Regions from separate parts of the Lentzea sp. NPDC059081 genome, predicted to be linked through region 2. Evidence: riboswitches for the same ligand, from Rfam matches in the RefSeq annotation. Region 2 holds a riboswitch; the other holds the start of a gene.
What was found. Region 2 has a riboswitch for thiamine pyrophosphate ahead of thiO (glycine oxidase ThiO). Riboswitches for the same ligand answer to the same signal wherever they lie in the genome.

Region 1: it holds a riboswitch for thiamine pyrophosphate, as region 2 does, so the genes downstream of both, ACFWV3_RS33465 (thiamine ABC transporter substrate binding subunit) here and thiO (glycine oxidase ThiO) in region 2, are expected to answer to the same signal.

Annotation. Positions count from the first base shown of each region.
Region 1 covers NZ_JBHYGW010000020.1:114,163-129,348, reverse strand. The annotation lists gene ACFWV3_RS33495 (outer membrane lipoprotein carrier protein LolA) at 1-32, shown strand, start outside; gene ACFWV3_RS33490 (ABC transporter ATP-binding protein) at 29-1,033, shown strand; gene ACFWV3_RS33485 (ABC transporter permease) at 1,030-1,839, shown strand; gene ACFWV3_RS33480 (SDR family oxidoreductase) at 1,852-2,613, opposite strand; gene ACFWV3_RS33475 (ABC transporter ATP-binding protein) at 2,625-3,578, opposite strand; gene ACFWV3_RS33470 (ABC transporter permease) at 3,578-5,185, opposite strand; gene ACFWV3_RS33465 (thiamine ABC transporter substrate binding subunit) at 5,161-6,162, opposite strand; TPP riboswitch at 6,156-6,268, opposite strand; gene ACFWV3_RS33460 (4a-hydroxytetrahydrobiopterin dehydratase) at 6,301-6,594, shown strand; gene ACFWV3_RS33455 (mannosyltransferase) at 6,808-8,022, opposite strand; gene ACFWV3_RS33450 (DUF6131 family protein) at 8,289-8,444, opposite strand; gene ychF (redox-regulated ATPase YchF) at 8,920-9,999, opposite strand; gene ACFWV3_RS33440 (bifunctional transcriptional activator/DNA repair enzyme AdaA) at 10,080-11,366, shown strand; gene ACFWV3_RS33435 (methylated-DNA--[protein]-cysteine S-methyltransferase) at 11,363-11,860, shown strand; gene ACFWV3_RS33430 (hypothetical protein) at 11,857-12,396, opposite strand; gene ACFWV3_RS33425 (AAA family ATPase) at 12,417-15,186, opposite strand, start outside.
Region 2 covers NZ_JBHYGW010000017.1:69,804-84,989, reverse strand. The annotation lists gene thiD (bifunctional hydroxymethylpyrimidine kinase/phosphomethylpyrimidine kinase) at 1-24, shown strand, start outside; gene ACFWV3_RS30685 (VOC family protein) at 21-401, opposite strand; gene ACFWV3_RS30680 (MarR family winged helix-turn-helix transcriptional regulator) at 398-847, opposite strand; gene ACFWV3_RS30675 (thiazole synthase) at 924-1,679, opposite strand; gene thiS (sulfur carrier protein ThiS) at 1,681-1,881, opposite strand; gene thiO (glycine oxidase ThiO) at 1,878-2,855, opposite strand; TPP riboswitch at 2,859-2,970, opposite strand; gene thiE (thiamine phosphate synthase) at 2,997-3,635, shown strand; gene ACFWV3_RS30655 (dioxygenase) at 3,667-4,428, shown strand; gene ACFWV3_RS30650 (TetR/AcrR family transcriptional regulator) at 4,421-4,966, opposite strand; gene ACFWV3_RS30645 (NADP-dependent oxidoreductase) at 5,028-5,927, shown strand; gene ACFWV3_RS30640 (S1 family peptidase) at 5,978-6,973, opposite strand; gene ACFWV3_RS30635 (hypothetical protein) at 7,489-7,974, opposite strand; gene ACFWV3_RS30630 (threonine/serine dehydratase) at 8,038-8,967, shown strand; gene ACFWV3_RS30625 (threonine/serine dehydratase) at 8,964-9,866, shown strand; gene ACFWV3_RS30620 (MFS transporter) at 9,843-11,300, opposite strand; gene ACFWV3_RS30615 (GntR family transcriptional regulator) at 11,297-12,052, opposite strand; gene ACFWV3_RS30610 (extracellular solute-binding protein) at 12,274-13,548, shown strand; gene ACFWV3_RS30605 (carbohydrate ABC transporter permease) at 13,559-14,554, shown strand; gene ACFWV3_RS30600 (carbohydrate ABC transporter permease) at 14,554-15,186, shown strand, end outside.

The DNA of each region.
Region 1 (15,186 bases), on a different contig from region 2:
TGCTGTTCGACACGATCGGACAGGTGAAGTGACCACCTCGACCAGCGCGCCGGTGACAGCGCCGACCAAGAGCGCCGTCGCCGCGCGGACCAGGGGTCTGCGCAAGGAGTACGGGAGCACGGTCGCCGTGGACCGCGTGGACCTGGAAGTGCCGGAAGGTGCCGTGCTCGGCATGCTCGGCCCGAACGGGTCCGGCAAGACGACCACGATCCGGATGCTGCTCGGACTGGTCCGCCCCACGCAGGGGGAGATCGAACTGCTCGGCAGGCCGCTCCCGGAGGGCGCCGAGCAGTCGCTGCCGCACGTGGGCGCGCTGGTCGAGGGTCCGGGGTTCCACCCGTTCCTGAGCGGGCGGGAGAACCTCATCCGCTGTGCCGCGTTCGAGCCTCTGCTGCCGAAGAAGCAGATCAAGCAGGCCGTGGAGGACGCGATCGAACGCGTCGGGCTCGCCCAGGCGGCCCACCGCAGGTACCGGGGGTACTCGCTCGGCATGAAGCAGCGTCTCGGCCTCGCCGGGGCGTTGCTCGTGCCGCGCAAGCTGGTCGTGCTCGACGAGCCGACCAACGGGCTCGACCCGGCGGGCACGCGGGAGATCCGCAAGATCATCGCGGAGCTGCACGCGGCCGGCAGCACGGTGCTCGTGTCGAGCCACCTGCTGAGCGAGGTCGAGGCGACCTGCACGCACGTCGCGGTGCTGCACCGCGGCACCGTGGTGGCGCAGGGAGAGCTGACCGAGCTGCTGCAGGCGGGCGGGTCGGCGTTGCAGGTGATCACGCCGGACGTCGAGACCGCGCTCAGCGCGTTGCGGCAGGCGAAGATCTCCGCACGTCCGCTGGGCGAGGGCCTGCGCATCGAGCTCGCGGGGACGAGCGCGCCGCAGGTGATCGAGACGCTCGTCAGGGCGGGCGTCCAGGTCTTCGAGGCGACGCGGTGGAAGACGGGGCTGGAGGAGCTGTTCGCGCGGCTCACCGAGGCCGAGGAGGCCGAGCGCGGGATGTCCGCCGTGGACACCCTGGACGGGGGCTCGCGATGACCATGATCACGCGTCAGTTCGGTTCCGAGCTGCGGTGGATGCTGCGCAGGCCCCGCACGCTCATCGGGTTGTTCGGCCTGGCCCTGGTGCCGATCATCGTCAGCTTCGGCATCTGGACGGCCGGCGACGAGGGCGGCGGCGGGCCGGGGCTTGCGGCGATCCTGCAGGGCAACGGCCTGGTCGTGCCGATCTTCACGTTGTTCCTGTCGCTCAACCTGCTGCTGCCGCTGGTGGCGTCGATCTGGGCGGCGGACGGGCTCGCGGGCGAGGCCCAGCACGGCACGTTGCGTGGCCTGCTGGTCGCTCCGGTGTCACGGGTGCGGCTGCTGTTCGTGAAGCTGTTCGGGCTCGCCGCGATGTCGTTGCTCGCCGTCACGCTGATGGCGGTCGTCGGGATCATCGCCGGCACGGCGTTCCTCGGCACCGACGGCATGATGACGATCTCCGGCACGACGCTGGGCACCGCGGAGGGCCTGGTGCGCATCGCGTTGTTCATCGTGCTGGTGACGTTCCAGATGGTGTCGATAGGCGCGGTGGCCCTCGCGGTCAGCGCGACGACCGAGCACCCGCTGGTGGTGCAGGCGGCGACGATGACGACGATCATCGTGTTCCAGGTGCTGGGCCAGTTCTCGTCGCTGGACTGGCTGCACCCGTTCCTGATCACGACCGGGTTCCCCGGGCTGGTCGACGTGATGCGCGACCCGATCCCGTTCGACCAGATCTGGGACAGCACGCTGCTCGCCGGCTGCTACCTGCTGATCGGCACGGGCCTCGCGGCGATGCGCCTGATCACGAAGGACAACTAGCGCCGAGAAGAACTACCGCCGGAAGCCGCCTTCGCTGTTGATCACCTGACCGGTGATCCACCCGGCGTCGTCGGTGCAGAGCCAGGAGATCAGCCGGGCGGCGTCGTCCGGCTGACCCCAGCGCTTCAACGGCATCCGCTCGTTCACGAACGACGTGAGCTCCGGCCCCGCCCACCCCGTGTCGGTGGGGCCGGGGTTCACGGCGTTGACGGTGATCCCCCGGTCCGCCAGCTGGTGCGACAACGTCTCCACGACCGCGTGCAGCGCGCCCTTCGACGCCGCGTACGCCACCTCTCCCGGCATCGGACCGAGGTTCTGGCCGGACGTCATGAACACGATCCGCCCGCCGCTCTCGCCCTTCCAGTGCCGGGCAAACGCTTGCGCGAGCAGGATGGACGACCGTGTGTTCACCGCGTAGTGAGCGTCGAGCATGGCCGCGTCCAACTCGCGCAGCGCGCCGTCGAACCCGCTGCGCGCGTGGTTGCACACCAGGATGTCGACGCGTCGGTAAGCCTCGAAGACCGCGTCCACCAACGGTTCCGGCGCGTCCGGTGAGGCGAGGTCGACGCCCGCGTGCTCGACCCGGCGGCCCAGGCCCGCGATCACCTCGTCGATCGAGTCGGCGCCCCACTCCTGCGCCGCGTCGTGCGGCACGTGGTGCTGCACGAACAGGTCCGCGCCCAGCGATGCCAGCCGCGACGCGATCGCGTAGCCGATGCCCTGCCGCCTGCTCACGCCCGTGACCAGCGCGACCCGTCCCGCCAGAGGTCCCATGGAGATCGTTTCTAGCCGATCCGCGCGACCCCGTCGAGATCGATTGCCAGCCGCACCCGGTCGCCGATCTCGCTCATCGGGCCGACGGCCTCGTACTCCTCGCCGCCGATCTCCACGAGCATCCTGACGTGGTCGCGCCGGTGCACCCGCTCCAGCACCGTGCCCTCCAGCACCCCGTCGGGGTCGACCCGCAACGCCGTGGCGCGCAACCCGACCCGTTCGGCGTCCAGCCCCACGAACGAGCCGGGCACGAACCTGGTGCAGCCCAGGAACTTCGCCGTCTCCACGTCCACCGGTGACGACCACACCTCCGCCGGCGGCCCGACCTGCACGATCCGGCCGCGCGACATGATCGCGACCCGGTCGGCCAGCGTGAACGCCTCGTCGTGGTCGTGCGTCACGACCAGCGCCGTCGTGGCCGCCTCCCGCAGCAACCGCGCGAGGTCGACCGCGAGCTGCTCGCGCAACGCCCGGTCCAGCGCCGACAGCGGTTCGTCCAGCAGCACCAACCGCGGCGACGGCGCCAACGCCCGCGCCAGCGCGACCCGTTGCTGCTCACCGCCGGACAGCTGGGTCACGCGGCGGTCCGCGTACCCCTCCAGCCCGACCAGCTCCAGCAACGAGAGCACCCGCTTGTCGCGTTCTTCCCGCTCCACCCCGCGCATCCGCAGCCCGAACGCGACGTTGCCCGCCACCGTCCGGTGCGGGAAGAGCTGCCCGTCCTGGAACACCAGCCCGAACTCGCGCCGGTGCACCGGAACGCCCGCCAGGTCGGCGGAATCCCACCGCACCGCACCAGAAGAAGGCTTCTCCAACCCCGCGACCGTGCGCAGCAACGTCGACTTGCCGCACCCCGACGACCCGAGCAGCGCCACGACCTCGCCGTCGGCCACCGACAACGACACGTCCGACACCGCCACCGTCCGTCCATAGCGGACGGTGATCGAGTCCAGCTCCAGCGCCATCAGAACTCCCCGCTGCTCGGCACGCGCAGCCGTTCGACCAGCAGCACGCACCCGACCGTCACGACCATCAGCAGCGCGCACGCCGCGTAGGCCATCTGGCTGTTCAACTCACCGGGCCGCGACATCAGCCGCGCGATCACCACCGGCAACGTGGGCGCGTCCGGGCGCGCGAGGAAGCTCGTCGCCCCGAACTCCCCCAGCGCCACGACGTACCCGAACCCGGCCGCCGCGGCCAGCGAGCGCCCGGCCAACGGCAGGTCGACCTCGCGCCACACGCGGAACGGCGAGGCGCCCAGCGTCGCCGCCGCCTGCCGCAGCCGTTCGTCGACGGCCCGCAGCACCGGCAGCACCATCCGCACGATCAACGGCGTCACGACCAACGCCTGCGCCAGCGGCACGAGCATCGGTGACGTGCGGAAATCGCCCGGCAACGCGTCCATCGTGATCAGGTAGCCGAACCCGACGGTCACCGCGGAGACGCCCAACGGCAGCATCAGCGCGGTGTCGAGGACCTCGGCGAAGCGGCTCCCGGACCGCCGCAGCCCGACCAGCACCACCGCCGAGAACACCCCGACGACCAGCGCCACCAGGGTCGCGTCGAACGCCGTCCGCACCGAGTTCAGCGCCGCGTCGATCCCGGTCACCGCCAGCGTGCCGCGGTCGCCGCGGGTGTTCAACGCGACGTACCCGGCGAAGCTCCAACCGTCCCGTGTGGACAGCGAACGCGTCACCAGCCCGATGACCGGCGTCAGCAACGCCACCACGACGGCGACCGCGGCGGCCACGACGTACCACTCTCCGCCGGACGGCCGCCGCGCCAGCTCTTCCCTGCCGCGCAACGACAACGCGGTCTCCCGCCGGCGCCGGGCCAACGCCCCGAGCACCAGCACCGCGAGCACGGCCACGAACTGCAGCAGCGACAGGGCCGCCGCCCCGGACAGGTCGAACAGCTCGACCGTCCGCAGGTAGATCTCGGTCTCCAGCGTCCGGTACCGCGACCCGCCGAGCACCAGCACGACACCGAAACTGGTGGCGCAGAACAGGAACACGACGGCGGCGGCCGACCCGATCGCGGGTGCCAGCGCGGGCAGCACGACGGACACGAACGCCCGTGGCCGGGAAGCCCCCAGCGCGCGGGCCGCGTCCTCGGCCCGTCGATCGGTGTGCGCCCACAGCCCGCCGACGGTCCGCGCGACCACGGCGACGTTGAAGAACGCGTTGGCCAGCACGATCGGCAGCACCCCGCCGTCGGGCCAGAACGTCCGGAAAGCCAGGCCCACCACCACGGTCGGCAGCACGAACGGCACCATCACGGCCGCCCTGACCACCCCGAGCCCGCGCAACCGGCAGCGTGCCAGGACGAACGCCACGGGCAGCCCGGCGACGACGGCCACGATCGTCGACGCCAGTGCCTGCCCGAGCGTGAACCCGACCAGCTCCCACGTGTCGCCCTCGACGAGCGACTCCAGGACGCCGCCTTCGCGCAGCCCGAGCGACACGATCGCCACCACGGGCCACGCGAAGAACAACCCCAGGAAGGCCAGCGGCAGCAGTGACGCCGCCGACCACCCCGTGCGGGACGTCAGCCCTGCACCAGCTTGCGCCACTGCTCGACCCACGCTTCGCGGTTGCCCTTCACCTTGTCCGCGGGCAACGACTGCGGAGAGGTGGGCAGCGGCGCGTCCTTGGTCCACGACTCGGGCAGCGCGACGCCCTCGCGCGACGGGTAGACGTACATCTGCTCGGCCACCTGGGCCTGGAACTTCTCGCCCAGCAGGAAGTCGAGGACCTTCTTCGCGTCCTCGGGGTTCTTGGCTCCCGCCAGCACGCCCGCGTACTCGACCTGGCGGTAGCAGGTGTCCAGCACGGCCTTGGTCTTGCCGCCCTCCGCGGACGGCGACGACGCGTACGACACCACGATCGGCCGGTCGCCCTTGGTGGCCGAGAACTCCTGGTTGTAGGCCTCTTCCCAGCCGCTCACGACCTTGACGCCGTTGGCCTTGAGCTTGGTCCAGTAGTCCTGCCAGCCGTTCTCGCCGAACTTCGCGACCGTGCCGAGCAGGAACGCGAGACCGGGCGACGAGGTAGCCGGGTTCTCGACGACGAGCTTGTCCTTGAACTTCGGGTCGACCAGGTCCTCGTACGACTTCGGCTCGACGCCGCCGAGCTTGGCCGGGTCGATGTTCAGGCACACGTCGCCGACGTCGACGGCGTGCAGCTTGTTCGAGGTGTCCGCCTGGTAGCGCTGCGCGCCCTTCGACGCCTCCGGCGAGGCGTACTCGGCGAACACGCCCTCGCTCAGCGCCCGCGACGCGAACGTCGAGTCGACGCCGAACGCGATGTCGCCGATCGGGTTGGACTTCGTGAGCACCAGCTTGTTCGTGAGCTCACCGGCGTCCCCGCTCGCGAGCTGCTTCACGGTGATCCCGCTCGACTTCTGGAACTCGTCCAGCACCTCGGGCTTGACCACGAACGAGTCGTGCGTCACCAGCGTGACCTCGTGCGACTGCGGCGCGGTCGACGACCCGGCCGAGCACCCGGTCAGCGTCGCCGCCGCGACGAGGACAGCGAAAATCCTTCTCACGTCAAATCTCTCCCTACGCCGGTATGACCCGGATCAGGTGGACGGTCGAGGGCTTGCGAGCCCTCCTCTCAGCCCGGCGCTTCACCGGACTCCCGTGGCAAACGCGCAGCTTACGTGACGTGGTGGGACGATCAGGACATGGCCGAGCTGTTGAGCGACGATCAGTTGGACGACGTGCTGCCGAAACTGCCCGACTGGACCGCCCAGGACGCGTCCCTGGTGCGGACGGTGGAGCTGGAGAGCTTCGCGCAGGCGATCATGGTCGTGAACCGGGTCGCGGAGATCGCCGAGAACGACAACCACCACCCGGACGTCGACATCCGTTACAAGACACTGACATTCCGCCTGAGCACGCACTACAAGGGAGGAATCACCGCCCTGGACGTGACGCTCGCCGAGGAGATCGACGGAGTCCTGGACGCCCTGGCCTGATTCGGTCAGGACGTGCGCTGCCGTCGTTCACCCGCGTCGCCCTGGCGGACCACGACCAGGCGATGCTCGACCACTCCTCCGGTCGTACCGCAGCCTGAAGGCTCGGGCGTGCTCGACCGCGCCACCTACCTGCCGCTCGTGTCGAAGGGCTGGGAGGCGTTGCAGACCGGCCTGCTCAGCTGGACCGCGGCCCGCGACTCCTGGCGACCAGCCTCAGCCGGCGACTCGGCTGGTTTCGCCGTCGGCGGCTTCCTCGTCGCGGGGCAGCAGGTCGCCCTGCTGGCGCCGGGTTGCCAGGCCGATCGCGACCAGCGTGAGCAGGCCCGCCGCCGGATAGCCCCAGCCAAGGACGACGAAGACCCACGGCCGCGGGAAGTCCCAGATGTTCGGCTGGGCCAGCAGCAGGAACGAGATCAGGTAGCCGCCGGTCAGCACCACCCACAGACCGGCGGTGATCTTGCAGAGGAGGTGTCCGCCCTCGTAGACCAACCACAGCAGGGCGGGCACCATCCACACCCAGTGGTGGCTCCACGAGATCGGCGAGACCAGCAGGCCGAGCATCTGGACGCTGATGATCAGCGCCAGCACGTCCTTGGTCTTGCTCACGGCGAACCACGTCAGCGCCGCGGCCACGAGCACGGCGACGAGGTAGATCGGCCCGGTCTTGACGTCGTAGCCGACCGTCCGGCTCAACGCACCGCGCATCGACTGGTTGATCGCGCTGCCGACGGGCCCGACCCGGCTGGCGTCCCCGAGCAGCTGGAACCAGAACTTGTCCGACTGGGACGGCGAGATCGCCCATCCGATGCCATAGACCACGACAAAAGCGACGAACGACCACACGGCGGCCATCCACCGCCGCTGGATCAGGAAGAACAGCCCGGAGATCGCGGGCGTGAGCTTGATGCCGGCCGTGAACCCGACCCCGGCGCCGCCGACCCAGTTGCGCGCGCTCGCCAGCGTGCCGATCAGGATCGCGCACAGCACGAGGTTGATCTGGCCGTAGTTGAGCGTGGTGCGCACCGGCTCGATCCACAGCACCAGCGCGGTCCAGAACATCGCGCGGCGCGGGTCGTCCAGCTTCAGCAGCTTGAGGCTGGTGCGCACGATGAAGTACAGGCACGCCAGGCAGATGATCTGCCAGACCCACCGCGACGCCTCCCACGGGATCCAGCTCATCGGCGTGAAGATCGCTGCTGCGAACGGCGGATACGTGAACGGTAGCGGGAACACGTCCGCGTACTGGTCCAGCCGCCACTCGTAGAGGTCGCCGGAGAACAGGTGCGGCGACCCGTTGCGGTAGACCAGCAGGTCGATCATGGTCATCTTCGTCTGGAAGGCGACCATGAACAGGTGCCCGACCACCGACAACGCGAGCAACCACGGTGCTACGGAGAGCACTCGCGCTTCCACAGCACGGAGTTTCACCCCGAAAACGTTACCCGAGGCAACTTTTGTGGGTACCCGAGCGTCAAGTAGTCGGGAGATCGCTTCAAGGGGAGTTTTTCAAGTCATGTCTGCTGATGTCATCGTTGCCGTTGTCGCTGCTCTGGCCATGCTCGCCGTCGCCGCCGGCGTGTTCGCCGTCGCCGCCCGCACCAAGAACAGCTTGTGAGCGTTGCGACACAAGCGAAAGGGGGAGCCTCCACTGTGGAGGCTCCCCCTTTCGGGTTCAGAGCTGAGGTGCCGGTCGATCAGAAGTAGTGCGCGCGCCCGCCGACCGGCTTGCCCACCGCACCCAGGACGGCGAGGATCGCGCCGATCACCAGGAGCACCACGCCCAGCGTCGTCAGGATGCTGATACCGGCCAGCCATCCGACGACGAGCAGAATCAGACCGAGGACGATCATTCCAACCTCCAGGTGGGGAATCCTGTACTGGAGGTACCCCACGAAGGTCGGTACAAACCTCATCCGCTCAAGATGCCGAGATTCAGGAAATCATTGGAGCCCAATGCTTTCGTCGCCTCTGCTCCATTGGTGCAAACGGTTGCGCGGCGTGCCCTCGTGAGCGCGCGCAGTGACCGCCGAAGCGCCACATCAGCGACAAAAACGACGAAGGCCCCTGCTTGGCTGGAGATCTACCGGCGCTTGTAGGGGTCGACCAGCGTCAGCGGCGTCCGAGCCGCTTCCAGAGCCGCCTCCGGAAAAGCCGGGCCGGCGACGTAGAACCGGGCACGAGTCTGACCGACCGGCTTCAGAACGCCCGCCGTGACCAGATCCCTCAGATCGCGCTGGGCTCGCCGCATCGGCTGTCGAGACAGATTGACGCAATCATTACGTCAATACGTCTGGTGCCGGGTCGCGGACCCGGCACCAGCGCTGGTCAGACGTTGAAGCGGAACTCCACCACGTCGCCGTCCGCCATCACGTAGTCCTTGCCCTCCATGCGGACCTTGCCCGCCGCCTTCGCGTCGGCCTTCGACCCCGAGGCCACCAGGTCGTCGAACGACACGACCTCGGCCTTGATGAAGCCCTTCTCGAAGTCCGTGTGGATCACGCCGGCGGCCTGCGGGGCGGTGGCGCCCTGCGGGATCGTCCAGGCGCGCGCCTCCTTCGGGCCCGCGGTCAGGTAGGTCTGCAGGCCGAGGGTGTGGAAGCCGGCCCTGGCCAGGGCGTGCAGGCCCGGCTCGGACTGGCCGATCGACTCCAGCAGCTCCAGGGCCTCCGACTCGTCGAGCTCGAGCAGCTCCGACTCGACCTTGGCGTCGAGGAAGACGGCGTCGGCGGGGGCGACCAGCTCGCGCAGCTCCTTCACGCGGGCCTCGTCGCTCAGGACGCCCTCGTCGGCGTTGAAGACGTAGAGGAACGGCTTGGTGGTGAGCAGGGAGAGCTCGCGCAGCAGCTCGCCGTCCACTTCGGACTGGGCGGAGAACAGCGTGCGGCCGGAGTCGAGAACGTCCTTGGCCTTCTTGGCGTTCTCGAGCGCGGCGCGGCGGTCCTTCTGCATCCGCGCCTCCTTCTCGATCCTCGGGATGGCCTTCTCGAGGGTCTGGAGGTCGGCGAGGATCAGCTCGGTGTTGATCGTCTCGATGTCGCTCGACGGGTCCACGCGGCCGTCGACGTGCACGACGTCCGGGTCGTCGAAGACGCGGATGACCTGGCAGATCGCGTTGGCCTCGCGGATGTTCGCGAGGAACTTGTTGCCGAGGCCCTCGCCCTCCGACGCGCCCTTCACGATGCCCGCGATGTCGACGAACGACACGACGGCGGGCACCTCGCGCTCGGAGCTGAAGATCTCCGCCAGCTTGGTGAGGCGCGCGTCCGGCAGCGGCACGACGCCCACGTTCGGCTCGATGGTCGCGAACGGGTAGTTCGCGGCGAGCACGTCGTTGCGCGTCAGCGCATTGAACAGGGTGGACTTGCCGACGTTGGGCAGGCCGACGATACCGAGGGTCAAACTCACGAGCGACGAGTCTACGGCAGCCGACGGTCGTGTCCGATTCCCGCGAGCCATTGCCTGTTCCCGCTGGCAGGATCGTCGGCATGGTCATCGACGAAGAACACGCGTACCGGGTGTGCTCCGCACGTGACGCCCGCTTCGACGGGTGCTTCGTCCACGCGGTCCGCACGACCGGCATCTACTGCCGGCCGTCGTGCCCCGCGGTGACCCCGAAGCGCCGCAACAGCCGGTTCTTCCTGACGGCGGCCGCCGCGCAGTCCGCCGGGTTCAGGGCCTGCCGCCGGTGTCTGCCGGACGCCACGCCCGGCTCGCCCGAGTGGAACCTGCGGGCGGACCTCGCCGGCCGGGCGATGCGCCTGATCAGCGACGGCGCCGTCGAACGCGACGGCGTGTCCGGTCTCGCGGCGAAGCTCGGCTACTCGGAGCGCCACCTCACCCGCGTGCTGACCGCGGAGCTCGGCGCCGGGCCGTTGGCGCTGGCCAGGGCCCACCGCGCGCACGCGGCGAGGTTGCTGATCGAGACCACCGAACTGCCGTTCGCGGACATCGCGTTCGCCGCCGGGTTCGCGTCGGTGCGGCAGTTCAACGACACCATCCGCATGGTGTTCGCCTCGACGCCGTCCGAGATGCGCGGCCGCGGCAAAGCACCGGTCGGCACGCCGGGCCGGATCGTGCTGCGACTGCCCTATAGGCCGCCGTTCGATGCCGTAGGCCTGCTCGCGTACTTCCGCGCACGTGCGCTGCCCGGCGTCGAGGAGGTCACCGACGACTCCTACGCGCGCACGATGTCGTTGCCGCACGGCGAGGCGACGGTCCGCCTGACGTTCCCGGTGGACCACGTCCTGTGCTCGCTGCGCCTCGCCGACGTGCGGGACCTGGGCGCGGCGGTCTCCCGCGTGCGGCGGCTGCTGGACCTCGACGCCGATCCGGTGGCCGTGGACTCGTTCCTCGGCGCCGACCCGGTGATCGGCCCGCTGGTCCGCGCGGTGCCCGGGATTCGGGTGGCGGGCAGCGTCGACGGCGCCGAGACGCTGCTGCGGCTCGTGGCGCCGTTCGAGGGCGTGCCGCTGCAGATCCCGGACGGCGCGCTGACCCACCTCTACTCGGCGGGGGACCACCCCGTCACCGAGGCTCTCGCGAGCGGCAGACTCGTCGTCGACGTGGGCCGCTCGATCGAGGACCTGACCGAGGAGCTCGCACACCTCGTGGGCTCGGCGGTGGCCGACGAGGTGGCCATGCGGGTGCTGGGCGCGCCGGACGTGCTGGTGCTCCCCCGGTCGCTGCGAGACATGGCTTCCCACGGCCCCGACTGGCGGCCGTGGCGCTCCTACGCGGGAGCACACCTGACGAGGAAGGCAGCAACATCATGAGCGTCGCGCACACGTCCACCGTCGACACCCCGGCGGGGCCGTTCACCGCGGTCGTCGCGCGGGACGGAGCGGTGCTGGCGAGCGGCTGGACCACCGAGCTGGCCCTGCTGACGCCGCAGATCCACGCGTCGCTGATGCCGTCGGAGATCACGCCCAAGCAGGACCTCGGCGACGTCACCAAGGCCGTCGTCGCCTACCACGAGGGCGACCTGACCTCGATCGACACCGTCGAGGTGCGGCAGAAGTCCGGCCCGTTCCTGCAGCACGCGTGGGACGTCCTGCGCACGGTCCGCGCCGGCGAGCCCGTCACCTACAGCGAGTACGCCGAGCTGTCCGGCCGTCCCGCCGCCATCCGTGCCGCCGCCTCGGCCTGCGCGCGCAACTCGGCGGCGCTGTTCGTGCCGTGCCACCGGGTGATCCGGATCGGCGGCAACCTCGGCGGCTTCCGCTGGGGCCTCGACGTCAAGCGCTGGCTGCTCGCGCACGAGGCCTAACCGACGAGCGTGATCCCCGGGGCTCCCACCATGGTCACCAGGTCCGTGCCGCACTTCTGGCACGGCCTGACGACCGGCAGGACCGTGTTGGTCTGCAGCGACTGCTCCCCGTTGAACCACTGGTCCTCGCCGGCGTCGCGGCAGGCGTGGCAGCCGACGCGGTAGAACAGCCGGACCCACGGCCCGGCGCCCAGCTCGCCGCCCTGCGCTCCCGGCCGCTCGGAGTCGGTGAACGGCGACCACCAGAACGACAGCCGGCACCTCAACGTCGTGCTGGTCTTGTCGCCCGCGATGTCGAAGCCGGTGATGCGGATCGGCGCCGGGTGGCCGCCCGTCTCGGCCTGCTCGTCCTGCCACTCCAGCGGCTGACGGGACGAGTGGCACACGCCGTGCGTCGCGCCGTGGCGCAGGCGGACGGTCCGTCCGGTCCGACGGCACACGAAGCAGTCGTGCGAGAACTCCACCTGCGACGACCACCCGAAGTGGGCGGCCTCGGCGACCTCGACGCGAGCGGTGATTTCCACGTGGGACAGCACGCGCCGAGGTTAGACGCTGATCAGCCCAGCGACATCTCCAGCGTGGAACCGGTGCGCGCCTTGCGCACCCGCAACCGGGTCGGGATCCGCTGCCGCAGCTCCTCCACGTGCGACACCAGCCCCACGACCCGGCCACCCGCGCGCAGTTCGTCGAGGGTGTTCATCACGATGTCCAGCGTGTCGGAGTCGAGCGTGCCGAAGCCCTCGTCGACGAACAGCGTGTCGAGCAGCGCGCCGCCCGTCTCGTTCGCCACCACGTCCGCCAGCCCCAGGGCCAGCGACAACGACGCCAGGAACGACTCGCCGCCGGACAACGTCTTGGCAGGCCGCGACCGGCCCGAGTAGTCGTCCAGCACGTCGAGGCTCAGGCCGCCTCGGGTACCACGGGCACCGGCCGTGTCGGAGTGCACGAAGCTGTAGCGGCCCTGGCTCATGCGGTGCAGGCGGGCCGACGCGGCGACGGCGACCTCCTCCAGCCGCGCCGCCAGCACGTACGACCGCAGGGTCATCTTCTTCGAGTTCTGGCCGCGACCGTTGATCACGTCGGTCAGCGCGTCGAGCTCGGCGTAGGTGGCTTCCAGCGGTTCCAGCGACTTCCGCTCGGCCCGCAGCTTGCGGGCGAGCTCGCTCACCCGCTCTGACGCGGCACGGGCACGCGCCAGGCTCGTCTGCGCGGAGGACGCGGCCGCACGGGCTGACGAGGCCTGGGCCGTCACCTCGTTCAGGTCGACCTCCTCGTCCGGGTCGACCTCGGCCAGCTCCTCCAGCGTCGCGAGGGCCGAGGCACGGGCGCGTTCCCACGCGGCGATGCGGTCGTCCAGCGCCTGCAGCTTGATCGCCGGGCGGTGCGCGGCCAGGGCCTCGGCGACGTCGGCGAAGCCCGCCTCGGCGGCCAGCGCGGCGACCGAGGCCTGCTGCTCCTCGACGCGGGCCAGGGCACCGGCGCGGGCGTTGCGGCGCTCGTCCAGCTCCACCAACGCCTTCGCGAGCCGGAGCAGGTGGTCGCGGCGGGTCAGGACGTCCTCGTGCTCGCCGCGGGCCTTGTCGAGGCGGGCGCCGCGTTCCTCCACGACCCCGGTCAGCGACGTGTGCTCGGTGCGCAGCCCGACCAGGTCCTGCTCGACCTTGCCCTTCTCCGCGCCCAGGTCGCGGGTCTTGGCCTCGAGCCCGACGAACTCGGTCTGCCGCTGCGACCGCGTCCGCGCCAGGTCGAGCGCCGTGCGGTACTCGGCCAGCGCGACGGCGGGCTCCTCGGACCCCAACGCCTCCCAGCAGGCCTGGATGCGCAGCTCGGCGGCGTGGGCGGCCCGTTCGGCCTCGTTGCGGCGGTCGAGCGCGGCCTGCTCGTCGTGCGCGGCCTCTTCCTCGTCCGTCGCGTCGACCCCGCCCAGCATCGGCTGGGCGGGAGCGGGGTGGCTCGGGGAACCGCAGACCGCGCAGGGCTTTCCGCGCTTCAACGCCGCCGCCAGCTCGATCGCCATGTTCTCCAGGCGCTGGTGCCGCACCTGTTGCAGGACGTCCTTCATCTTCTGGTGGACGTCGATCGCCTCGTGCAGCTCCTTCTTGGTGCGCTCCAACGCCTTCGCGGCGTCCGGCAGCGCCTCGGCGGCGTCGGCGCGGGCCTTCAGCGACTCCAGCCGGCCGGACGCCTCCACGGCCGCGTCGAGCTGGGCGCGGCACTGGGTCAGGCGCTCGGGGAGCACCTCCAGCTCGGCGTTCAGCGCCAGCAACCGGCGTTCGACCTGGTAGGACGAGTTCTTCAGCACCGACAGCTTGCGCACGTCGGCCTGCTGGCGTTCGGCCTCCGCCGCCAGCTCCCCCAGTCCGCCCGCCTCCTCGCGGTAGCGCTCGGCGTCCTGACGCAGCTCCGTGCCCTCGTACCCCAAGCGCGCCAACGCGTCCGCGGCCTTGGCCTCGTCGCGGACGGCGAACTCGTAGGACTGCCGGAGCTTCGCGATCTCGGCATGAGCGGGCACGACCGGGATCGCGCGGCGAGCGGCGTCGCGTTCGGCGAACCACGACGCCGAGTCGGCCGCCTCGACCCTGGCCAGCAGCTCACGGGCCTCCCGCACGCGGCGCAGCTGGTCGGCCTGCACGCGCGCCTGGGCCAGCAACGCGTCCGCGCCGTCGGCCACGCCCGCCGTCTCCTCCGACAGCGCCTCGGCCTCCCGCACCGCGAGCGAGAGCCGGTCCAGCACCGACTCCAGCCAGCCCGGCTCGTCGGACGGTTCCTCGGAGGCGGCCTCGGCCACGCGGTGCACCAGCTTCGCCGCGCCCTGACGGCGTTCCTCCAGCACGCGACCGGCCACGACCCGCTTGTCGCGGAACCACTTCTCGACGTCGAGGAACCGCTCGGTGCCGAAGAGCTTCTCCAGCAGCACCTCGCGCTCGGCCGTGTCCGACCGCAGGAACTTCGCGAACTCGCCCTGCGGCAGCAACACGACCTGGAAGAACTGCTCGTACGACATGCCCAGCAGGTCTTCCACCGCGCGCGCCACGTCGTCGATGCGGGTGATGCCCTCGCCGTCCCAGCCCTCGAGCCAGGTCAGCGAGCACTTCGCGGGCTGCGTGGTGAAGCCGCCGCCGCGCTTCTTCGGCCGGTCGAACTCCGGCGAGCGCACGATCCGGAACCGCCGCGACTGCACCGTGAGCTCCAGCGACACCTCCGTCGGCACCTCGGGGTCGGCGTACTCGCAGCGCAGCTTCTTCACGTCGCCGCGCGCACCCGGCACCCGGCCGAACAGCGCGAACGCCACCGCGTCGAGCAACGTCGTCTTGCCGGCGCCCGTG
Region 2 (15,186 bases):
CCGTTCTGGAAGCTCACGGGTTAGGCGTCCAGGCACAGGCAGAAGGGGTGGCCGGCGGGGTCGAACAGCACCCTGACGTTCGGTTGCGGCTGGAACTCCGCCGGCGTCGCCCCCAACGCCACCGCCTCGGCGACGGCCTCGTCCAGGTCACCGACCTGGAAGTCGAGGTGCATCATCGGGCGCTGCTGTCCGTCGACCGGCGGCCACACCGGCGCGCGGTAGTCCTCGGCGCGCTGGAAGACGAAGAACGGGCCGTTCGGGGAGGCCGCGACGATCGCCGTGTCCGGTTCCTCGTGGCCGACGTGCCATCCGAGCAGCTCGGCGTAGAACCTCGACAGCGCGCCGGGGTCGGGCGCCTCGACCGACGTTCCCCACCACATGCCGCCGGTGCGGGACCTCACGCGCCCTTCGACTCCTCGCCGACCAGCGTCTCCAGCGCGTCCAGTGCGTTCACCAGCGCGGAGACGTGCTCGGGCGTGAGCTGTTCGATGCGGCGCTGCAGCTCGCGCACCCGCGCGGACCGCACGCCGGAGACCATCGTCTCGCCCTCGGGCGTGGGGGTGGCGAGCCAGGCGCGGCCGTCCTGCGGGTCGGGTTCGCGCTTCACGTACCCGGCTTCGACCAGGGCGGCGACTATCCGGGAGAGCGTCGGGGGTGCCACGCCCTCCTTGGTCGCGAGGTCGCCCAGGCGCATGGGACCGCAGCGGGCGAGGGTGGCGAGCGCGGAGACCGCGCCGGGGCCGAGTCCGGGGGAACCGGTGCGTCGCAGCAACCGGGCCAGCCGGCCGATCGCCAGGTACAGGCGCGCGGTCGCGTCCTCGACCTCGGCGTCAATGGGGGCCGTCACGGCTTGTCGTCCTCCTCGGCGGGATTCAGGTAGTTGTCAATCATCCCCCAACGTGTGAGTACCCACGGTAGCGACCTCAGAGACCCGGCGAAGACGCTTGGGCCCAAAAGCGCTGCGGAATTCGTCCGGCCAAGCGCGCCAGACGTCCGCCCTCGACCGCACAACGCATGGCGGCGCCCATGCGTTCCGGGTCCTGAGCCCTGGTGACGGCCGTCGCCAGCAGCACGGCCGAGCAGCCGAGCTCCATCGCCAGCGCCGCGTCCGACGCCGTGCCGATGCCCGCGTCGAGAACTACTGGAACAGCCGCCCTGGAAGTGATCAGCTCGATGTTGTGCGGGTTGCGGATGCCGAGGCCGGTGCCGATGGGCGAGCCCAGCGGCATGACGGTGGCGCAGCCGACGTCCTCCAGCTTGCGCGCCAGCACCGGGTCGTCGTTCGTGTACGGCAGGACGACGAAACCGTCGCCCACCAGCCGTTCGGCCGCGTCGAGCAGCTCGACCGGGTCCGGCAGCAGGGTCTCCTCGTCGTGGACGACCTCGAGCTTGACCCAGTTCGTCTCCAGCGCCTCGCGGGCGAGCTGCGCGGTCAGCACGGCCTCGGCGGACGTGCGGCAGCCGGCGGTGTTCGGCAGCACGTCGATTCCCAGTCGCCGCAACAATTCCAGCACGCCGGTCCGGCCCGCCGCGTCGACCCGGCGCATCGCCACGGTCGTCAGCTCGGTCCCGGACGCGACCAGCGCCCGTTCCAGCACGGAGAGGTTGGCGGCACCGCCGGTGCCGGTGATGAGCCTCGACCGGAACTCCCGGCCGGCGATGATCAACGGGTCGTCCACGTCAGCCTCCCTGGACCGCGGTCAGCACCTCGACCACGCCGCCGTCCGGCACGATCGTCTTCTCCCACAACGCCCTCGGCACCACGGCACCGTCGAGCGCGACGGCCACGCCCTTCTCGGGAGCGCCCACGAGCGACACCACCGCGGCCACCGACGTGCCGTCGGCCAAGTCGCGCGCGGTGCCGTTGACCTGTGCTTTCACGAGCTTCCTCCCTGCAGCAGCCCGACGACGTGACGAGCGGTGTGCGGTGCCAGCAGCAGTCCGTTGCGGTGGTGGCCGGTCGCCGCGATGACGCCGGGTTCGAGCCAGCGCACGACGGGCACGTTGTCGGGACTGCCCGCGCGGAACCCCACGGCGGCTTCGGTCAGCGCGTACTCGGCGATGCCCGGCAGCACGGTTTCCGCGTCCCGCAACAGATCCCGCACGCCCGCGACCGACACGTCGGTGTCGAACCCCGCCTCGTACTGGGTGGCGCCGACGACCAGACCGTCCTTGCGCGGCACCAGGTACACGGACCGCCCGGACACCGACCCGCGGATCGTCCTCGTCGGCGGCGGCAACGCGCCCGGCCGCCACGACAGCCGCAGGATCTCGCCCTTCACCGGCCGGACCACGTCCCGCAGCGCCGGGTGCAGCGACCCGCTCCACGCCCCCGCGGCGATCACCACGACCCGTCCGTCCACAGTGGAGTCGAACGTCACACCCGCGTCGACACAAGCCTTGCGCAGAGCGAAAAGCAGCTCGCGGTTGTCGACAGCGAGATCACCCCGCACGAGCATCCCGCCGCGCACCGCCGGCCCGAGCGAGGGTTCGAGTTGTCGGATCGCTCGATTGTTCAACAATTCTACCTCCGAATTGTTGAACAATCCGACGATCCTACGCAGGTCGGCGAGGTCACCGGGCGACGTCCCGATCGTGATCGTCCCCTGGTCGAACAGCTCGACCCCGAGGTCGGCCGCGAACTCCGGCCACAGAGCCAGGGCCTCGACCCCTTGCGACGTAACGGTTTCCTCGCCGTGCCACGCCTCGGCGACAGGAGCGAGCATCCCACCGGCGACCCGCGACCCGGCGTGCGGCGACCCGAGATCGCTGACGGACACCGAGAACCCGGCCCGCGCCGCGAACCAAGCGACGGACAGACCGATGACACCGCCACCGACGACGGCCACTTCCACACTGCTCAAGGCATTCACGCTCCCTGCGCCGGCATGACCCGGATCAGGTTCGACGGTCGGAGCGAACCACGCTCCCTCTCAGCCCGGTGTTCTCCAGGCTCCCGTGCGGACCGACTTCAACATAACGGTTAACGTGCGTGCGTGCCAGGACTCGACGGAAACCTGATCAGGCAACGACTCGCCGACGCGACGCTCTACCTCTGCACCCCGAACCGGCCCGACCTGGCCGAGTTCGCGGACGCGGTCCTCGCGGGCGGCGTCGACGTCATCCAGCTGCGGGACAAGTCACTCGAGGCGAAGCAGGAGATCGAGGCGATCGAGGTCCTCGCCGAGGCCACCGAACGCCACGCGAAGCTGCTCGCCGTCAACGACCGCGCCGACATCGCCCACGCCGTGGGAGCCGACGTGCTGCATCTCGGCCAGGACGACCTCCCCGTCCCGCTCGCCCGCGGGATCATCGGCGACGAGATGGCGATCGGCCGCTCCACGCACGACGTCGACCAGATGCGCGCGGCGGCCGACGAACCCGGCGTCGACTACTTCTGCACGGGCCCGTGCTGGCCGACCCCGACGAAGCCCGGCCGTCCCGCACCTGGACTCGACCTCGTCCGAGCCACGAAGTCCACACGCCCGTGGTTCGCGATCGGCGGCATCGACCTGAAGAACCTCCGCGAGGTCAAGGAAGCCGGCGCCACCCGAGTGGTCGTCGTCCGCGCCATCACCGACGCCGAGGACCCGCGCACCGCCGCCGAGTCGTTCAAACTCGAACTTGATAGTTGAAACTTGAACTAATCGGCGTACGCTCGACGACGTGAGCGCACCAGTGCTGTACCTGAGCCACGGGGCACCCCCGCTGGCCGATGACGAGACGTGGACCAGAGAGCTCAAGGACTGGTCCGCCACCCTGCCGCGCCCGGAGGCCGTCCTCATGGTCTCCGCGCACTGGGAGGAGGCGCCGACCACCATCGGCGCGACCACGACCGTGCCGCTGGTCTACGACTTCTGGGGCTTCCCGCAGCGCTACTACCAGGTCACCTACGCGGCGCCGGGCGCACCGGGGCTGGCCGAGGACGTGCGCAAGCTCCTCGGCGGCCACGTCGAGCAGGACGAGGGGCGCGGTCTCGACCACGGCGCCTACGTGCCGCTGAAGGAGATGTTCCCGAACGAGGACGTGCCGGTGCTGCAGATGTCGCTGCCCACGCTCGACCCGCGCAAGCTGCACGAGGTCGGCCGCAAGCTCGCGCCGTTGCGGGACAAGAACGTCCTGATCGTCGGCAGCGGTTTCATGACCCACAACCTGAGCTGCGTGAACTTCCCCGCCGGACCGGACTACGAGCCGCCGTCGTGGTCTAGGGAGTTCGACGACTGGGCCCACCAGCAGCTGGCGAACGGCGACGTCGACGCGTTGCTCGACTTCCAGCAGAAGGCCCCCGCGGCCGGCATCGCGCACCCGCGGACCGAGCACTTCGCCCCGCTGTTCGTGGCGCTGGGTGCCGCGAGCGACGAGAAGGCGCAGACCAGCGTCGACGGCTTCTGGTACGGCCTGTCGAAGCGGTCCGTGCAGTTCAGCTAGCCACGCCTTCGAGGAACAGGGTGGCGAACCGGCGGGCGGCGGCCGTCGTCGACAGACGCACGCCGCTGCTCGCCATGAGCAGCAACACCAGGTCGTCCACGGTGAAGTCCGCCCGCAGCCGGCCGGTCTCCCGAGCCCGCCGCACGAGTTCCGCGAGCTGACGGAACGCCGTGGCGCGCACGGTCGCGAAGTCGATCGCCCTGGGGAACGCGCTCGTGAACGCCGCCGCGAACCCCCGGTTCAGCACGTGGACGACGCAGACCTCCTCGACGGTCCGGCGGAACCCCTCCCACGGGTCGGGGTGCGCGAGTCCCGCCGCGACCGCCGCCGAGCAGGCGTGCATCTGCTCCGAGAACACCTCCACCACCAACGCCTCCTTGGTGGGGAACCGCCGGTAGAGAGTCGCCGGACCCACTCCGGCACGACGCGCGATCTCTCTCATCGACACGTCGAGTCCGTCCGCGGCGAAGGTCTCCCGTGCCGTCTCCAGGATCCGGTCGCGGTTGTCGCGGGCGTCCGAACGCAGGTTGTGAGTCATCTCCGCCGTCACCGTCTCAGTTTGGACTAAGCGGACGCCCTGTTCCACTAACTTCGCCGCCATGCGAGCCCTCCAGTACCTCGACCACGGCCCCGCCGACCTGCTGAAGGTCGCCGACGCCCCGGAACCGCACGCGGGCAGGAACCAGATCCGGATCGCCGTGCGCACGTCGGGCGTGACCCCGGCCGACACCGCGCTGCGCTCAGGACGGCTCGGGCGGCGCGTTCCCCTCCCGCACGTGCCGGGCGTGGACGCGGCGGGTGTCGTCGACGAGATCGGCGAAGGCGTGACCGACGTCCGGAAAGGCGACGAGGTCTTCGGCATCGTGGACCTGGGGAAGCTCGGCGGCGCCAACGCCGACCACGCCGTGCTGGCCGCGTGGGCACCCAAGCCGGCCGCCCTGAGCTGGGAACAGGCCGGCGGCGCCGCGGCGAACACCGAGACCGCCACGAGGGCGTTGGACCTGCTCGGCCTCAACGACGGGACGACGTTGCTCATCGCCGGAGCGGCGGGCGGTGTCGGCACGCTCGCGGTCCAGCTGGCCGTCGCGCGGGGCGTGAGGGTGATCGGCACCGCCGGCCCGGCGACCCAGGACTTCGTGGCGAGCCTCGGCGCCACCCCGGTCGTCTACGGAGAGGGCCTGACGGAACGGGTGGGCGAGGTGGACGCGGTGCTGCACTGCGCCGGCACCATCGCGGACCTGGTGACGATCGCGGGCGCGCCGGACCGGGTGCTGACGATCGCCGACATGGCACCTCCGGAAGGCGTCCGCACGTCCTTCATGGCGGACCCCGGCACGTTCCGCCAGGCCCTGCACGGCCTCGCCGACGCGGCTGCACTGGCCGAGAAGGGCCTCTTCACCGTGCCGCTCGCCGGTGTCTTCCCGCTCGCCGGGGGCCCGGAGGCGCACAGGCTGAGCGAGACCGGCCACGCCCACGGCAAGATCGTCCTCGTGAACTGAGGAAGCGCCGCGACACCGGAGTGCCGCGGCGCTTCTCGGAGAAGGAACCGCTACCCGCGCGTCAGGGTCAGGCCGTAGCGCGACAGGATCGGGTTGACCGGCTGGAAGTAGGTCGTGCCGCCGGAGGTGCAGTTGCCGGAACCACCGGACGTCACGCCCTGGGCCTGGCTGTAGTTCGAGCCCGCGACCCACGAACCACCGGAGTCACCGGGCTCCGCGCAGGCGTTCGTGCGGGTCAGACCGCGCACCGTGCCCTGGGAGTAGCTCACCGACTGGTTCTTGGCCTGGACGGTGCCGCAGCGCCAGCCCGTGGTGGAGCCGGACCGGCAGATCGCCGCGCCGACGGCCGCCTCGCTGGAACCCGTGATCGTCACGTTCGAGCCGTTGTAGCGGTTGACCCACGGGCGCGGGGTCCAGTTCGAGTTGGTGCGCACCCAGGAGTAGTCGTTGCCGGGGAACGTCGAGCCCGCGAACGAGCCGGCGGAGACCCGGTTGTAGCCCTGGACGGCCGTGCCGGTGGTGCCGCAGTGGCCCGCCGTCACGAAACCGCCGGACACGGAGAAGCCGAGCGAGCAGCGCCCGCCGCCCATGTAGATGGCGTCACCGCCGCGCAGGTCGTACAGCGTCCGCGGGTTCTCGGTGACCTCTTCGACCGTCACGGCCGACCCGACGGACTTCGCGGTGGCGATGAACTGGTCCGCCGCGGCGTCGCGGGTGTTCTTGTTCACCTCGACCACGACCGAGTTCGACTTCTCGTCGACCCGCCAGCTCGTGATGGCCGCGGGGGCGCTCATGAGGTCGAGGACCGACTTCGTCCCGTTGAGCCGGGTCAACGAGTTCGACACGACCTTCGTGTCGGCGCCGGTGACGGAGAGTCCCGGCTTGGTCACGGCGACGGTCAGTCTGCCGCTCGCCTGGTCGATCCACGCTCCGCCGAACGCGTCGCCCAGAGAGGCCTTCGCCTGCTCCGCGGCTTCGCCCGCTTTCTGGTCGGACGCCAACCGGACGCGTGCCTGGTCAGCGTTCAGGCCCAAATCGCGTTGCATCGCTTGGAGCAATTCGGCCGGGTAGCTCTCCGTGTCGGAACCGGTTGGGGCGACTGGTGCAGCAGGGGCGCCAAACGCCGGTACGCTGAGAGCAGTCACGACTCCGGTGGCGAGCAACACGGCACCGGTAACACGGGCCGCACTCGTGCGGTTCATCAGACGTCTCCCTCACTTTCGGGTGCAGGGGAACCCGAGAGATCGGTTGCAGGGACCTCTCTCGGGGGCTCTAGGGGGACGGGTGGTGGGGCGGCGGCAGGGGTCGCCCCACCCCTCCCAATCCCGTCCGGAGTGACTTCACATCGAGGGCGCCGCGCTCAAGTGGTGCTTCCACGAGCCTCATCGCGCCCTCCCTCTGTCTCTTTTGGGGCTAAAGGTTCGCCCGTTCGAGTGACGTTTCCGAACTTCCGGCTATGACGCTCAGCCCCGTTCGTGGTCGAAGTGTGTCACAGCTCACGACAGATCAACTCCGTTGCGTAGCAATTGACAGTTAACTATCGCTCAACGTAGTGAAGTGATCACCGAATGGGTTCGGGCGTCGACGACGGCGTCGAGCTGTCGCTCGGCTGTGAGGACACCGTCGAGGACGAGGGCGGCGTGGTGCTTTCGGCGGGCGACTGACCGGACGTGCCCGGCGGGACCGTCACGGTCACCGTCTCGATCCTGGTCGTCTCGGTGCGGGTCTCGGTCTCGGTGTGCGTGGTCGGCGTCGGTCCACTCGGGTCGGCGGTGACGGGTCTGCCGCTCACCAGCTGGACGCTCGTCGCGGCGAGGACGGTCACCACGAAGACGAGCAGACCGCCGACAACGATGATCTGCCAACGCTTCTCGCGTTCCATCGACCGTTGGTAGAACACGGCGCCGAGCGTGGTCACCACGCTGGCGAGGACGGCACCGACGATGGTGCCGACGAGGTTCAGGCGAAGGCTCAGCACGGCCGCGGTGACGGCGGCGAGCACACTCGCGACGAGCTTGACGGGGGTGATCTTCTCCTTCTCAGACATGACATACGTAGGACGTTGGGCACAGTTCAGCGGTTGTGGCCTGGTGACGGGCATCATCGACCCATGCGCCTGGTGACTCTCGAAGACGTCCAAGCGGCTGCCGCCGCGATCGCCCCGCATGTCGTCCGCACCCCGTTGCTGGCGTTCGACTCCGGCCTGATGATCAAGCCGGAGAACCTCCAGCCGATCGGCGCCTTCAAGCAGCGCGGCGCCGTGAACGCGTTGCAGCGCATCCCTTCCGAGGACCGCGCCCGCGGTGTCGTGGCGTACTCGAGCGGTAACCACGCGCAAGCGGTCGCCTACGCCGCCAAGACCCTGGGCATCCCCGCGGCGATCGTGGTGCCGGAGAACACACCGCAGCTCAAGATCGACGCGACGCGGGCGCACGGCGCCGAGGTGTTCGTCGTCGGCATCACCGAACGCGAGTCGCGCGCCGCCGAGCTCGTCGAGGAGCGCGGGGCGACGCTGATCCCGCCCTTCGACCACTTCGACGTCATCGCGGGCCAGGGCACCGTCGGCCTGGAGATCGCCGAGGACTTCCCCGACGTGGCAACGGTTCTGGTGCCGGTGAGCGGCGGCGGGCTGATCTCCGGCGTCGCGACGGCGATCAAGGCGCTGCGCCCGAACGTCCGCGTGATCGGCGTGGAGCCGGAGCTGGCCGGCGACGCCGCCGCGTCGTTCGCCGCCGGCGAGCTGGTCCGCTGGGACGCCCACGACCGCGCCCGCACGTCCGCCGATGGCCTGCGCGCCGAGCCCTCTGAGCTGACCTGGGCGCACATCCGGAAGTACGTCGACGACTTCGTCACCGTCACCGAGGACGAGATCCACGACGCCGTGAAGCAGATCGCCCGCCGCACGCGGGTCGTGGCCGAGCCGAGCGGTGCCGTGCCCGTCGCGGCCTACCTGAACCGCGATCTGCTGAGCGGTCCGACCGTCGCGGTGGTCTCCGGCGGCAACATCGAGCCGTCTCTGCTGGCGTCGATCCTCGGATGATCACGTTGTCAGAAGTCCGGTCGGCGGCGGCGGTGATCGCGCCCCACGTGGTGCGCACGCCGCTGCTGCCGTTCGGTCCTGGATGGATCAAGCCCGAGAACCTCCAGCCGATCGGCGCGTTCAAGCTCCGCGGCGCTCTGAACGCGTTGGCACGGCTGGAGAACCGCACGAACGGCGTGGTCGCGTACTCCAGCGGCAACCACGCCCAGGCCGTGGCGTTCGCGGCCCGGCTGCACGGCGTTCCCGCCGCGATCGTGATGCCGGACAACACCCCGGCGGTCAAGGTCGAGGCCACGAGGGCGCTGGGTGCCGAGGTCTTCATCGTCGGCATCACCGAACGCGTCGAACGCGCGGAAGCGCTGGTCAGCGAACGGGACGCGACCCTGATCCCGCCGTTCGACCACCCCGACGTGATCGCCGGCCAGGGCACGATCGGCCTGGAGATCCTCGAGGACCTGCCGGACGTCGACACCGTCGTGGTGCCGATGTCGGGCGGCGGCCTGATCTCCGGCGTCGCCACGGCGATCAAGTCGCTGCGCCCCGAGGTCCGCGTGATCGGCGCGGAACCCGAACTGGCCGCCGACATCGCGGAATCACTCAAAACGGGCGAACTGGTGCGCTGGGACCCTCTGAAACGCGCTCAGACGGCCGCTGACGCGCTGCGGGACGAACCGTCGGACCTGACCTGGTCCCACATCGCCAAGCACGTGCACGACGTCGTCACGGTGTCGGAAGACGAGATCTTCGCGGCCGTCACCGCGCTGGCCCGCCGGGCCCGGCTGATCGCCGAACCGAGCGGGGCCGTCGCGGTCGCGGCGCAGGCCAAGCTGGGGACCGGCGTCGCCGTGGTGAGCGGCGGCAACGTCGAGCCCGAGCTACTGGTGCGCCTTCTCGCCTGACCTGATGTGCGTCGGAGGTCCCTCCACGCCGCAGTGCAGGCACTCGCCGGGGTGCGGCGCCTCGTCCTGTTCCGGCGCCGCCGCCAGCACGCGGTTGTCCACGCCGAACGCCAGCAGGCCACCGACGATCGCCGCCGCGGCGCACAGCACGAGGGCCATCTGCCAGCCCGCGGTCATGACCGACGGGTTCGCGTAGTCGTCGCCCACCAGGCCCACGGCGGCGGGCAGCACGGCCGTGGCCAGCAGACTTCCGGTGCGGGCCACGGCGTTGTTCACGCCCGACGCGACCCCCGCGTGGTGGTCGGGCGCCGAAGCCAGCACGGTCGCGGTCACCGGGGCGACCACGGCGGCCAGCCCCACGGCGAACACCAGGATGCCGGGCAGCACGCCGGTGAGGTACGAGCTGCCGGGAACGGCGTTGCGCAGCAACAACATGCCCAAGCCGATCAGCACCGGACCGGCGATCAGCTGCACGCGCGGGCCGTAGCGCTGGGCGAGCTTGCCCGAGGTCGAGGACGCCAGCAGCATCACGATCGTCAAGGGCACGCTGGCCAGGCCCGACGCGGTCGGCGAGTACCCAAGCGAGATCTGCAGCTGCAGCACGAGCAGCACCATCACGCCGCCCAGAGCCGCGTACACCAGGAACGTCAGGACGTTGGACAGCAGGAACGTCCGGTTCCCGAAGAGCTCGGGTGGCACGAGCGGATCGGCGGAGCGCCGCTGCACCAGCCCGAACGCGATCATCGCGACCGCACCGGCCGCCGCCACCACGTACGACTGCTCGACGAGCCCGCCCGTCAGCAGCGCGAGCCCCAACGCTCCCACCAGCGCGGACGCGTAGTTGGGGTGTCCGGCCTGGTCGTCCTTCGACTCCGGTACGAACCGCAGCGCGAGGAACACGCACGCCGCCGCGACCGGCAGGTTCACCAGGAACGCGAGCCGCCACGACCAGGCCTGCACGAGCAGACCGCCGACCAGCGGCCCGATCGCCGTAGCCACGCCGGACAACCCGGACCAGGCACCGATCGCGCGAGACCGGTCCTCGCGGTTGAACGACGACTGCAGGATCGCCAACGCACCCGGTGTGAGCAGCGCCGCGCCGATGCCTTGCAGCACACGGGCGGCCACCAGCACCGGAACGTTCCACGCGGCACCGCACAGCAGCGAGGCCAGACCGAACCAGATCACGCCGGCCACGTAGACCCGCCGCCGGCCGAACCGGTCGCCGAGCGACCCCGCGATCAGGATCAGCGAGGCCAGGGCCAGCAGGTACCCGTTGAGGATCCACTGCAGGTCGGTGACCGACGCGCTGAACTCCGCCCCGATCCTGGGCAGGGCCACGTTGACGATCGTGCCGTCGAGCATGGCCATGCCGGAGCCGAGGATCGTGGTGGCGAGCACCGCGCGGGCGCGCGGTGTCCCCCAGGCGATCAAGACGGCCTGTTCAGCGTGGCCACGAACTTGTAGCGGTCACCTCGGTAGACCGAGCGCACCCACTCGATCGGGTTGCCCTCGGTGTCGAACGAGTGCCGCGAGAGCAGCAGCATCGGCAGGCCGATGTCGGCGCCGAGCAGCTCCGCCTCCTCCGGCGAGGCGAGCGCGGTCTCGATGGTCTCCTCCGCGTGGCCCATCTCGACGCCGAACCGCTCGGACAACACCTGGTACAGCGAGGCGCCGGGCGCCAGGTACCGGCGCAGACCGCGGAACCGGCCGAGCGCGAGGTGGGTCGTCTCGATCGCCATCGGCTCGTTGTCGGCGAGGCGCAGGCGGTGCAGGCGCAGCACCTTCGCACCGGGACGCACGCCCAGGTAGCGGGCGAGCTCCGCCTCCGCCGGCATCTCCGAGGCCTCGATGAGCTTGGACGACGGCACGCGGCCCTGGGCGCGCATGTCCTCTGTGTACGAAGACAGCTGCAACCTCTGGGCGACCTTGGGTTCGGCCGCGAAGGTGCCCTTGCCCTGCACCCGGAGCAGCCGGCCTTCGACCGTCAGCTCGGCGAGCGCCTGGCGGACGGTCGTCCTGGAGACGTCGAACTCCGCCGCGAGCGACCGTTCCGTGGGGATCGGCGACCCCGGTGGCAGCGCCCTCAGCAGGTCGAGCAGGTGCCGCTTGAGACCCCAGTACTTGGGTTCGCGTTGCGCACGCGTCCTGGCGTCCACGCCCGATGCAGGCGTCGTCTCCAGCATGGCCTCCTCCTCGCACTCCACATCACGCCACACAAGGATGCCTTGTCCACGCCGGTTCGCGCGTGCGAACCCCCGCCAATCGACACAAAAAAGGTCCGAGGACTCCGCAACGCTTTGGCAACGCGCTTGACAGGACCGGTGACGCAGCACACGCTGTTCCGCATTGGTCTACACCACTTGGACGTTCCGGCGAGGGCCGGGCTTGGTGAAAGGGCGCGACTGTGAAGGGCTGGAAAGGACTCGCTGCTGGTGCCGCCGCACTGGCAGTGGCCGTGTCCGGATGTGGCACGAGCACGAACAGCGGTAGCAGCACGGAGACCAAAGAGATCACCGTGTGGCTCATGGACGGCTCCGCGCCGACGACCCTGACCGACGCCTTGAACAAGGAGTTCGAGAGCGCGAACGGCATCAAGGTCAAGTACGAGGTCCAGAAGTGGACCGGCATCCAGGAGAAGCTGACCACGGCACTGGCCAGCAGCACGCCCCCGGACGTGATCGAGCTCGGCAACACCCAGACCGCGAGCTTCGCGGACCAGGGCACCCTCGCCGACCTCACGGCGGACAACGGGCAGTTCAACGGCGGCGAGTGGCTGGGCGGCCTCAAGGACTCGCTGACGCTCAACGGCAAGCAGTACGGCGTTCCGTTCTACGCCGCGAACCGCACGGTCATCTACCGCACCGACCTGCTGCAGGCCGCGGGCGTCGCGCAGCCGCCGACCTCCCGCGCCGAGTGGCTCGACGCGATCAACAAGCTCAAGGCCGCGAACGCGTCCAACCCGGACTTCCAGGCCCTGTACCTGCCGGGTCAGTCCTGGTACTTCCTGCTCTCGCTGATCTGGGACGAGGGCGGCGACATCGCCAAGCAGGACGGCGGCAAGTGGACCGGCACGCTCGACACCCCGCAGGCGAAGGCGGGCTTCGAGGCCTACAAGGCGCTCTACGACGCGTCGGCCGCCAAGAAGGTGCCCGCTGACATCGACGAGGCGAAGCCCCAGCAGATGGAGGTCTTCGGCACGGGCAACGTCGGCATGATGGTCGGTCTCCCGTGGGAGCTCGCCGGTGCCGTCAAGGCCAAGCCGGAGCTGAAGGACAAGACCTCGGCGTTCCCGATCCCGTCGAAGAAGGCCGGCTCCGCCGCGCCCGTCTTCCTGGGTGGCTCGAACCTCGCGATCCCGGCCTCCACCAAGAACGCGGACGCCGCCAAGAAGTACCTGGCGCTGCTGTCGTCCAAGAAGTACCAGGACCAGCTCGCCGAGGGTGGTGCCGTCCCCGGTACCTCGAAGGACACGGCCAAGCTCGCCAGCAACGCGATCGGCAAGGCCATGGCGGACTCGTCCCCCAACGGCAAGGTCACCCCGGTGACGCCGAAGTGGGCGGCCGTCGAGGCGGGCCAGAACCCGCTGAAGGACGCGCTCACCGCGTACCTGACCGGCGCGAAGACGCTGGACCAGGCGACGAAGGACGCGAGCGACGCCGTCACCAAGGCCATGGCCTAGCCAAGCTGATATGACGGCCGTCAAAACGACCGAAACGGCAGCGCCGGCGGGGAACATCCCTCCGGCGCTGCCGCCTGCCAAGACGGGTGGCGCTCCCAGGCGCCGCCGGGGCAGCGCCTTCGACAGGATGCTGCCCTACCTGCTGCTGGCGCCCGCCCTCATCGCGATCCTCTGGCTGATCGGCTGGCCGGTCGTCTCCGTCTTCGTGACGAGCTTCCGCCAGCTGAACCTCGGCGAGCTGGTGCGCGGCGAGGTCGTGTGGACCGGCTTCGACAACTACGCGACCGTCCTGCAGGACGAGCGCTTCTGGACCGTCTCCCTGCGGACCGTCGTGTTCACCGTCGCCGTCGTCGGCGCCTCGGTGGGCATCGGCCTCGGGATCGCGCTGCTGATGCGCGTGCTCACGCCGTGGGTGCGGATCGCGTTGCAGATCGCGATGCTGTGCGCGTGGGCGATGCCGATCCTGGCGTCCACCACGGTGTACCAGTGGATGTTCGACCAGAACTACGGCATCTTGAACAAGACGCTGGTGCAGCTGGGCTTCGACTCCTTCGCCGGCTACTCATGGTTCTCCTCCGGCACCTCGACGCTCTCCGTCGTCGGCCTGCTGATCGTGTGGCAGGCGATCCCCTTCCTCGCCTTCTCGCTCTACGCAGGCCTCGTCGGCATCCCCCGCGACCTCTACGAGGCGGCGGGCATCGACGGTGCGACGGGCTGGCAGACGTTCCGCGCGGTGACGTGGCCGGAGATCAAGTCGCTGCTGATGATGGTGACGTTCCTGTCGACGCTGTGGGACTTCAAGGTCTTCGCCCAGATCTGGGTGTTCCGCGAGGGCGGTCCCAGCGGTGAGAGCACGACGCTGCCGGTGCTGCAGTACCTGGAAGGCATCGCGAAGAGCCACTTCGGCGTCGCGGCCGCGATCTCCGTGCTGATGATGGTCATCCTCGGCCTGATCACGTTCCAGTACCTGCGCAAGCTCCTGCAGACCGAGGAGGGGAAGATCTGATGCTCAAGAAGTCGGCGGCCAACGTCGTTGGTCTCGCACTCGCGTTGTTCTTCCTCTTCCCGACGTACTGGATGATCACGTCGGCGTTGAAGCCCAAGGGCACGACGATCACGTCGGACTACGACCTGGTCCCGTTCTCGGTGACGCTCTCGAACTTCGCCACGGCGTGGTCGAAGCCGGGCTTCCTGTCGTCGCTGGGCAACAGCCTCCTCGTGACGCTGACGGCGGTGCTCGCCGCGATCATCGTCGGCATCACCGCCGCGGTGGCCATGTCGCGCTTCCGCTTCCGCGGCCGCAAGGGCTTCGTGCTGCTGATGCTGGTGGCCCAGATGGCGCCGTTCGAGGCGTTGCTGATCCCGATGTTCCTGATGATGCGGGACCTCCAGCTGTACGAGCACCTCTCGTCGCTGATCCTCGTGTACTTCGCGGTGACGCTGCCGTTCTGCGCGTGGACGTTGCGCGGGTTCGTCAACGGCATCCCCCTCGAGCTCGAGGAGGCCGCGATGGTCGACGGCTGCGGCCGCTGGGGCGCGTTCCAGAAGGTCACCCTGCCGCTGCTCGGCCCCGGTCTCGTGGCGACGTCGGTGTTCGCGTTCATCACGGCGTGGAACGAGTTCCTGTTCGCCAAGGTG